4 regions of the Paenibacillus sp. FSL E2-0177 genome follow, and region 4 is predicted to be linked to each of the others. Evidence: riboswitches for the same ligand, from Rfam matches in the RefSeq annotation. Region 4 holds a riboswitch; each other region holds the start of a gene.
The links. Region 4 has a riboswitch for thiamine pyrophosphate ahead of MHI25_RS10030 (thiamine phosphate synthase). Riboswitches for the same ligand answer to the same signal wherever they lie in the genome.
Positions count from the first base shown of each region.

Region 1 (2,203 bases), 3.0 Mb from region 4:
CTGGACCCTCTACCATCACCTGTACATCATGACTCCAAGCTATAGCTGTTAATTCACCTAACGTCTCTAACTCGGCAAATTGTGCTTCATCATTCGCATCAGCAATCGAACCCGGACGTAATCCATCGCCTAGGGAAAAAGAAACATCGTACAGCTTCATGATTTCACATATCTCTTCAAAATGTGTATATAAAAAGTTCTCTTGATGATGCGCAAGACACCATGCCGCCATGATGGAGCCACCTCTTGAAACAATGCCTGTCATACGTTGTACCGTCAACGGGATATAACGAAGCAGAACCCCCGCATGAATGGTAAAATAATCAACCCCTTGCTCCGCTTGCTCAATGAGCGTATCACGGTACACTTCCCATGTTAAATCTTCCGCTTTCCCATTCACTTTTTCCAACGCTTGATAGATAGGCACCGTTCCAATAGGAACAGGAGAATTACGGATGATCCACTCGCGTGTCGTATGGATGTTTTTACCTGTGGAGAGATCCATTATATTATCTGCACCCCAGCGGGTGGCCCATCTCATCTTCTCTACCTCTTCTTCTATGGATGAGGATACTGCGGAATTTCCTATATTGGCATTGATCTTCACTAAAAAATTGCGTCCAATAATCATTGGTTCACTCTCTGGATGATTGATATTCGCTGGAATGATGGCGCGGCCGCGGGCTACTTCATCTCTTACAAATTCCGGTGTCACATTCTCACGAATCGCAACGTATTCCATTTCAGAAGTAATAATCCCTTTGCGTGCATAATGCATTTGAGAGACATTACGCCCCTTTTTCGCTCGCAAAGGTTTTCTATGGAGCGCTGGAAACACTTCCGCCACAGCTTTTCCCGTTGCATTCCCGTTATCTTCAGGCTTCACGGTTCTTCCTTCGTACGCTTCCGCATCCCCTCGTTCCTCAATCCAGCTTAGACGATTGGGCTCTAACCCCTGACGAATATCAGTATGAATATTAGCATCCGTATAAGCCCCGCTTGTGTCATAGACATGAATTGGAGCATTCTCCTCTTCGCCGTCTATGCCCGCAGTTGGACTAAGTGAGATCTCCCGCATAGGCACCTGAATATCAGACCGTGAACCCTTTACATACACTTTTTGACTTGCTGGAAAAGCTGATAGATTGATTGGATCGTTGTTCAATTCGCTTGTCATCTCAATTCCTCCTATAAGGTGATTTGATCAAGCGGAGACGGTCTACTCCCCACACATAGAAAAGGCCACATCTGTATTAAGATGCGGCCTTAGAGTAGACAAATAGAAATAGAGCTCCATTTCCTCCGCTGGCATTATCCAGATCAGGTTTGACGGTCGATAGTTATAACTATCCTCTCAGCCTGGTCCCACCAAGCTCCCGTGACTATATAATTGCTACTTCAAAGTATAACCGAAAAGAGAGAATTATCCAAATCTACTCAAATGTGAGATCAATGTATACGTTAGTTTAACACCAATACCCCAAATCCTTCCAGAAGCACCTCGCCCGACAATGTTGTGCCGCTCAGTAAATCTGTTTTGGTCTCATGAAGATGGATCGTGACAGGAGTCTCATTATAATTAAGCAAAAAAGCATAACTGGAAGAAGCTCCGGTACGGACTTGCAGCTCTACCTCTTCTGGGAGCTCCAGCCAATCTGCTGGCGATTGTAGATCAATTAAATTTATGATCTCAGCCGCTGCCTGTTCATTAAATACGGCTCCGTAATACCAAACCTCACCCTTGCCGCGACGATTTCTAGTTACCGCCGGTTTTCCCGCATAATAATCAGAGGCGTAAACCGCCATCACTTCAACCGAAGCTTCCTCTATTTTGAGAATATCATTAAAGTCATCTGCTCCTGTAACGACTTCGGTCACGCCCGACCAGCTAATTGTTGTTGGCTGACGACTGCCCTTAACCATTGTGAATTCTTCAACTGTGATCCCGCATAGATCCTTAGCAGCACCTGGGAAAGGACGCATATAACATTGACCGCGCCCATCCTTATAGCCGGTTCTACAGCCGAAGATCAGTTTGCCGCCTTGCTGAACATATTCATCCAGCAGTGCTGCTGTCTCATCTGTCATAATCGCTGGGTGAGGATAGATAAGCACGTCGTACCTTGCAAGCTCCTCCAGCGTTGTTTTTTTGCGTAAATAGAGTACGTCATTCGGGATATGCTTCCGCTGAAGCGCCTTGTAC
Region 1 covers NZ_CP150307.1:6,196,527-6,198,729, forward strand. Annotated here, with positions in the region: gene thiC (phosphomethylpyrimidine synthase ThiC) at 1-1,177, opposite strand, end outside; TPP riboswitch at 1,282-1,390, opposite strand; gene MHI25_RS27515 (beta-galactosidase) at 1,462-2,203, opposite strand, start outside.
Region 1: another riboswitch for thiamine pyrophosphate. It lies ahead of thiC (phosphomethylpyrimidine synthase ThiC); the one in region 4 lies ahead of MHI25_RS10030 (thiamine phosphate synthase).

Region 2 (2,203 bases), 1.8 Mb from region 4:
ATTTTGCCAGACCTCGGTTTTTTGCTCGCCCCAGCGGGCAGCATCGTCCTTGTATTTTGGGCTAAGCCATTTTTGGCTAGCTAGGACAAGGTCGGCGTCCAGGTCAGGAACGGCCTTCGATAACATACCGGCAGCCTCTTCCGGATGATCTATGGCATATTGATAACCTTTTGATGTGGCTTTCATGAAGGCCTTCACCAGATCAGGATGATCTGCAATTTGCTTCTCACTCGTCGTCAGCACAGGCGTGTAATAATCGAGCTGCGGCGCATAATCCTTTAAGTACAGCATATCCAATGGCTCGCCACGCAACTCAGCCTCAACACCAGTCCAAGCGTAGAAAATCCAGGCGAAATCAATGTCACGTTTGACGGCGGTAAAATAATCAGCTTCACCGATACTGATCAGCTTCACCTTTTTCACATCGCCACCTTCAGGATCCATGATAGCTTTCATGGCTGCTTCTTCGGCCGGTGAGCCCCAGCCTCCGTAGGTTTTACCTTCAAAATCCTTTGGTGATTTAATATTGCGATCTACTGGAGCAGCGAATCCCGACGTATTATGCTGAATAATAGCTGCTATCGAGACAAGGGGCACGCCTTGTAGACGGGCTAGCGTTAATCCTTCTTGGGCGCTGATGCCAAATGCGGCTTCGCCAGAAGTAACCATAGTATCAGAACCCGCTGCGCCTGGCTGAACGATCTCGACGTCCAGACCTTCTTCAGCGTAGTAACCAAGATCCTTAGCTACGTATAGACCGGTATGATTTGTGTTCGGTGTCCAGTCGAGTGCGACTTTAACTTTGGTGAGCTCTTTTGGAGCATCCGTCCCAGCCGAAGCAGTTGGATCAGTAGCATTTGCTTTGTTTCCGGCTGTATTCCCATTGTTGCTGCCGCATCCGGCAATGGCAAGAATGAGTACACAGGTGAGGCACAACGTAAGTGCTTTTTTAAGGTGCATGTCTTCTTCTCTCCTTTAAGGTTACAAGAATCCCGTCTTCACAACATGAACCGTAAGTTGTAGTATGTACGTTTTTCTACATCTTTTAGTGATCTTACAAAAAAAGCGCCCCGAGTGATCGGGACGCTGGCTTGGCGCAAGGTTAGTTAAGGTCACAGGGACCAGAACCAATTGGCGATTCCTACGCTGGCATTATCCAGATCAGGTATAAGGGTCAGTATCTTGTGGGATACAATCTCAGCCGGCCAATTCCAGCACCCCTGGTTCTATGAAGTTAACGGGTATTTCTATGTGCAATATAAGTAAGCATAAGTTTTGTACCCATACTTTATATCTTATATTTCTCGCATACGGTGTATTATAGACGGCTGTACTCGGAATGTCTAGTAGTGCACTCCTGAATTTTTCCAATCCAGTAGTTTCTTTTTTGCTAGTCTAGATCTTTATATTTCTTGCGGTGACGCCGTTTAAGCTCACTAACCAGCGCCCCTAGCGTGAGGACAACGCTGATCAGAATCCCGCTCATGATCACGAACAGGGCAAGAAATTCAAAGGGAGAATAACCAATCATTTTACTCCATTGAATCTTTCCATCCAGATCGTCAATGACCTGATTCATGCCGTAAATCCCGCTTACTACCGTAAATACAGTGAGAATCATCAGCAGATTATCCCGTCGCTTGGACTGAAACTTATCCTGATACTGAAACAGGTCATTTAAGGTTTCTTTCACTTCCTCGAACAAAGCATCGTTTCCGTATACTTTACGCAGCTGAAGAAATATCTCCCTGCCCTGCGACTGGGAAATCAACTCCAAGAAGTAGAACTTTGCCGAGAACTTATTGATGGAGTAGATTAGATTGTCTATTTCCTCATAATCATGATTAATCCGAAGTCGGGAGTGCATATTGGCGAGCTTTAGCAGAACGATTTTGTGGAAAATATTGAGTAAAAATCCGTAATAATATTGCCCGTACATCTGGTTGGCTAGACTAACAGCAATCTCTTGTTCAGCGCGGGTCATGCAGCAAAAGGTCTGCTCATTCATCATATAATACGTGTCTGGACCCCAGCGATTATAGGAGTGTTCATGACAATAGTTCGCAATATACGCTGGATCGCTGGCACTGGCATAGGGCTTTCCGTTCAGATTAATTCCATCAAGCTGTGAGGCACGATAGCGCAGATTTACACTAATCTCATCAGAGCTTTCTTCATTCTGAAAGCCATAAAAAGCTTGCAC
Region 2 covers NZ_CP150307.1:487,285-489,487, forward strand. Annotated here, with positions in the region: gene MHI25_RS02145 (ABC transporter substrate-binding protein) at 1-960, opposite strand, end outside; TPP riboswitch at 1,122-1,232, opposite strand; gene MHI25_RS02150 (hypothetical protein) at 1,391-2,203, opposite strand, start outside.
Region 2: another riboswitch for thiamine pyrophosphate. It lies ahead of MHI25_RS02145 (ABC transporter substrate-binding protein); the one in region 4 lies ahead of MHI25_RS10030 (thiamine phosphate synthase).

Region 3 (2,203 bases), 710 kb from region 4:
ATTTCACTTTGCGATCTTCGTTAATGGAAACTTCATTAAAAATGACATCAAACCGTTTCGCATCCATCCCAGCAAAAATACCATCCCACTGAGTTTCAAAAAATTCTGCTTCAACACCTAAACGTTTGGCTACTTCTTCGGCAATTTCCACGTCAAAACCCGTCAATTTCCCCGCAGTGTCATGATAAGTAAAAGGTGCATAAGTCCCTTCTGTACCTATCCGCAATTTGCCGCTGGCCTTCACAGCCTCCAAACTGTTTTGCGCTGAAGATGCTGCTCCACCATTCGTTCCAGCTGTTGGTTCAGCAGCCGTATTGGTATTCGAATTATTGCCGCAAGCCGCTACAAGGACCACGGTTAACGCCAATATAATAGTTAAACTCCATTTTTTCATTATTAAATCCCCTCTCTCTATCCGGTTTTTTTCCGGTAAATTGAATAGTACACTGCCATCACATGATCGTCAATACTTTTTTCCGATTATGTACATCGGAATTGTAATATTAACTAGATTTCTACTTATATCTTACCCAATCTTGGATTAATCCTTCACTTCTTTCTCTCTTTACTTCTCAGAAAGATATGGTATATTTATAAACAAATTAATATGGACCTGTTATTTCACTAGGGGAGTCGGCCGACTGAGACGGAGCTTTAAGCTCCGGACCCTTGGAACCTGATCTGGATCATACCAGCGGAGGGAAGTGGAGCAGAATTTTCATCAAGCATGTTAAGTGTTATTATGCAGAATGAACTTTTTGACCCATTCATTTCCTCTGGAAATGGATGGGTCTTTATTTGTTTAGGCGCTCCACAAAAATATTAGGAGGTTAGATCATCACGACCATTTTATCTATTCAAGGCCTAACCTACTCTTTTCCGGAAACTGAACAACCCCCTGTATTCGCAAAACTATCCATGGATATCAGGCAAGGGGAATTCGTCTCCGTAGTAGGTGCTAGCGGATGCGGGAAAAGCACATTTTTCAAAACGGTTGCCGGTTTACTCGAACCTACTCATGGAAAAATAAAACTCCCTACGCTCCCCTCAACCGCTAGTCGTTTAGGTCAGATCGCTTATATGCCTCAGCAGGATTTATTGCTGCCTTGGAGAACAGTGCTCGACAACTGCCTTTTGCCCTGGGAGATCATGCCCAGATTTAGTAAACAGGAAACAATCACTCAGATTCGGGAAATGTTGGCCCGCTTCGGCTTAACAGATGTAGAGAAGGCTTATCCCCATGAACTTTCGGGAGGAATGAAACAGCGAGTCGCATTTCTGCGCACCTTAGTGGCTGGAGGCGGAAGTGGCCTTATGCTGCTGGATGAGCCCTTTGGCGCTCTCGATGCCATGACCAAACGTGAGATACACCGTTGGCTGTTGGAGTTATGGGGTGAACTGAATCAGACGATTATGCTCATCACTCATGATCTGGAAGAAGCACTATTGCTCAGTGACCGGATTTATTTATTATCTGGCGGTGCGCACAGCGAATTACAGGAGATCATTGTCGATCTACCAAAACCAAGACATTATAAGATGAACTATGAACCCCGGTTTATAGCACTACGGGCAGAGTTGGAGCGAAGATTGCATGCAACCTATACCTTTTAAAAAACATCTAGACAACTATGGTCCCTTCCTTCTTCTGGTACTGCTCATTCTTGTAATCTGGGAGTCAGCTGTTCGCCTTCACTTGATTCCAGCCTTTATTCTCCCTGCACCTTCATCTATTGGCATCGCATTGATCGAGCACAGGCAATTATTATTTGGACAGCATTTATTAGCGACCTTGCAGGAGATACTGATAGGTTTTGTCCTTTCTGTGATTTTTGGTGTATTGCTGGGTATTGGAATGTTCCTGTTTCGCCCCGTAGAAAAGGCCATCTATCCCTTCCTTATCATTAGCCAGACGGTCCCATTAATTGCGCTATCGCCCATTTTTATTATGTGGTTCGGATATTCGCTGTGGAGCAAAGTGGCTGTGGTGTTTTTGACGGCTTTTTTTCCAGTTGTAGTGAGTACATATGATGGACTTCGTACAAGTGGCCAGACTTACAAGGACTTATTATTAACATTTGGTGCAAACCGCTGGCAGCTGCTTGTCAAAACCCAAATTCCACTGGCGCTGCCTGCTTTTTTCTCTGGCTTAAAGCTGTCCATTGTATACTGCGTCATCGGAGCTACTATCGGGGAATGGCTC
Region 3 covers NZ_CP150307.1:2,977,161-2,979,363, reverse strand. Annotated here, with positions in the region: gene MHI25_RS13260 (amino acid ABC transporter substrate-binding protein) at 1-394, opposite strand, end outside; TPP riboswitch at 617-720, shown strand; gene MHI25_RS13255 (ABC transporter ATP-binding protein) at 919-1,614, shown strand; gene MHI25_RS13250 (ABC transporter permease) at 1,595-2,203, shown strand, end outside.
Region 3: another riboswitch for thiamine pyrophosphate. It lies ahead of MHI25_RS13255 (ABC transporter ATP-binding protein); the one in region 4 lies ahead of MHI25_RS10030 (thiamine phosphate synthase).

Region 4 (2,203 bases):
CTGCAAGACAAGGAGGCATTAATTACCGGTGGAGACAGCGGAATTGGGCGTGCAGTTGCTGTGCTTTTTGCTAAAGAAGGCGCTGATGTGGTCATTTCATATCTTAATGAACACTCAGATGCAGAGGAAACTAAACGTCAGGTCGAGCAGGAAGGCCGCAAATGTATCCTAATTCCAGGTGATATCGGTGACGAGAAATTCTGTAAGGATCTTATTAAACAGACGGTGGAGGGCTTAGGAAAGCTTGATATTCTCATCAATAACGCGGCAGAGCAACATCCGCAAGCTAAGATCGAGGATATTACTTCCGAGCAGCTTGAGCGTACTTTCCGTACGAATATATTTGCGATGTTCTATTTAACAAAAGCAGCTATGCCTCATTTAAAAGCAGGATCTACCATTATAAATACAACTTCAATTACCGCTTATCGCGGAAGCCCGCAGCTGCTGGACTATTCATCAACTAAAGGAGCTATTCTTAGCTTCACACGATCCTTGTCCACGAATCTGGCAGAGAAGGGCATACGGGTAAACGGTGTTGCACCAGGTCCAATCTGGACACCGCTGATTCCCTCTACCTTTGATGCAAAACAGGTTAGCGAGTTTGGAGGTACACAGCCTATGAAACGGCCTGGACAACCAGAAGAGCTGGCACCAGCCTATGTATATCTGGCCTCTGACGATTCCAGTTATGTGACTGGACAGGTTATTCATGTAAATGGTGGCGAGGTAGTAAACGGTTAGATCAGTACAGCTAATGTGAATAAATGGGTGTATTTCAATAAAAAAATATGTTACTATAAACCACGTTAGCATTTTAAAATTGTATATTTATGTCACTAGGGGTGCCGATTGGCTGAGACGGAATGGATTTCCGGACCCTTTGAACCTGATCTGGTTAAGACCAGCGTAGGGAAGTGGAGGACGAATTTCTGTTATCGGGCTATTTATAGTGCCGTCTATATACAGATTCTGACTGCCTTCCTTACGGGAGGCAGTTTTTTTGTTTTTTACTGACCTATAGGGAAGTGAGAGAGGAGATCGTGATATTGCAAGCTGAGATCCATCTAATATCAGACGGCAAGCTGCAACTGAGACATTTTGTTGAACTAGCTGTCACGGTGCAGATATGGGTCGATTATATTCACCTGAGAGATAAGCAATGTCCTGCACGCGAACTACTCGCTGCGGCACAGGAGCTGTTGGCTGCCGGTATGCCCGCTACCAAACTGATAATCAACGACCGAATAGATGTAGCCTTGGCAGCTGGTGCCGCGGGGGTTCAGTTGGCCTGGCACAGTCTGAGTCCGGGTACAGCCCGGCGAATTGCACCTCAGCTTCGGCTGGGGAGATCGGTTCATTCTCCGGAAGAAGCGGCGAATGCCTCAGAGCAGGGAGCTGATTATTGCTTGTTTGGTCATGTATTTCCCTCGGATAGCAAGTTAGGGCTGCCCGCACGTGGGTTAGAGCTGCTTGCAGAAACGGTGAAGACCAGCTCTATTCCTGTAATTGCTATTGGCGGAATTAGCCCCGCTAATGCGGCACAGATCATTAGACAAGGTGCGGCAGGAGTTGCTGTGATGTCCGGTATTTGCGGAGCGGATGATCCTTATGAGGCCGCCAAAGCTATTCATATGGCGGTTCATTCATGGCCTGGAGGTAACAGCATGGGCGAAGGGGGTGATTCAGAATGAAGCTGTTGATTAACGGGAAATCCGCAGAGTGTTCTGGTGGTATTCAAACTATAGCTGATTTGATCAGTCTTCCTGAGTGGTCGGGTCGTCTGATGATCATTGAGCTGAATGGAGAAATTGTCAGTAAGGAGAATTATGAAAGTACTGCTCTGAGCGAGGATGATCGTTTGGAACTGGTGCACTTTGTTGGTGGGGGTTGAGATGGAGCGGTATAGAATTTTGAGAAATTTATAAGAACCAAAGGGAGGTAATTTCATGCATGACCCGTTACATATTGGCGGCATCGAATTAACCAGTAGATTATTTATCGGAACCGGAAAATATAGCCGGAATACGCTGATCCCCGAAGTGATTGCTAGCTCTGGTTCTCAGGTGATTACTGTAGCGCTTCGCCGAGTGGACCCGCAAGGTGGAGCAGAAAATATCATGAACCACATTCCCGGCCACATGACTCTTCTGCCTAATACCTCAGGAGCGCGTACAGCGGAAGAGGCAGTCCGTATTGCAAG
Region 4 covers NZ_CP150307.1:2,271,579-2,273,781, forward strand. Annotated here, with positions in the region: gene MHI25_RS10025 (SDR family oxidoreductase) at 1-744, shown strand, start outside; TPP riboswitch at 832-933, shown strand; gene MHI25_RS10030 (thiamine phosphate synthase) at 1,044-1,694, shown strand; gene thiS (sulfur carrier protein ThiS) at 1,691-1,894, shown strand; gene MHI25_RS10040 (thiazole synthase) at 1,950-2,203, shown strand, end outside.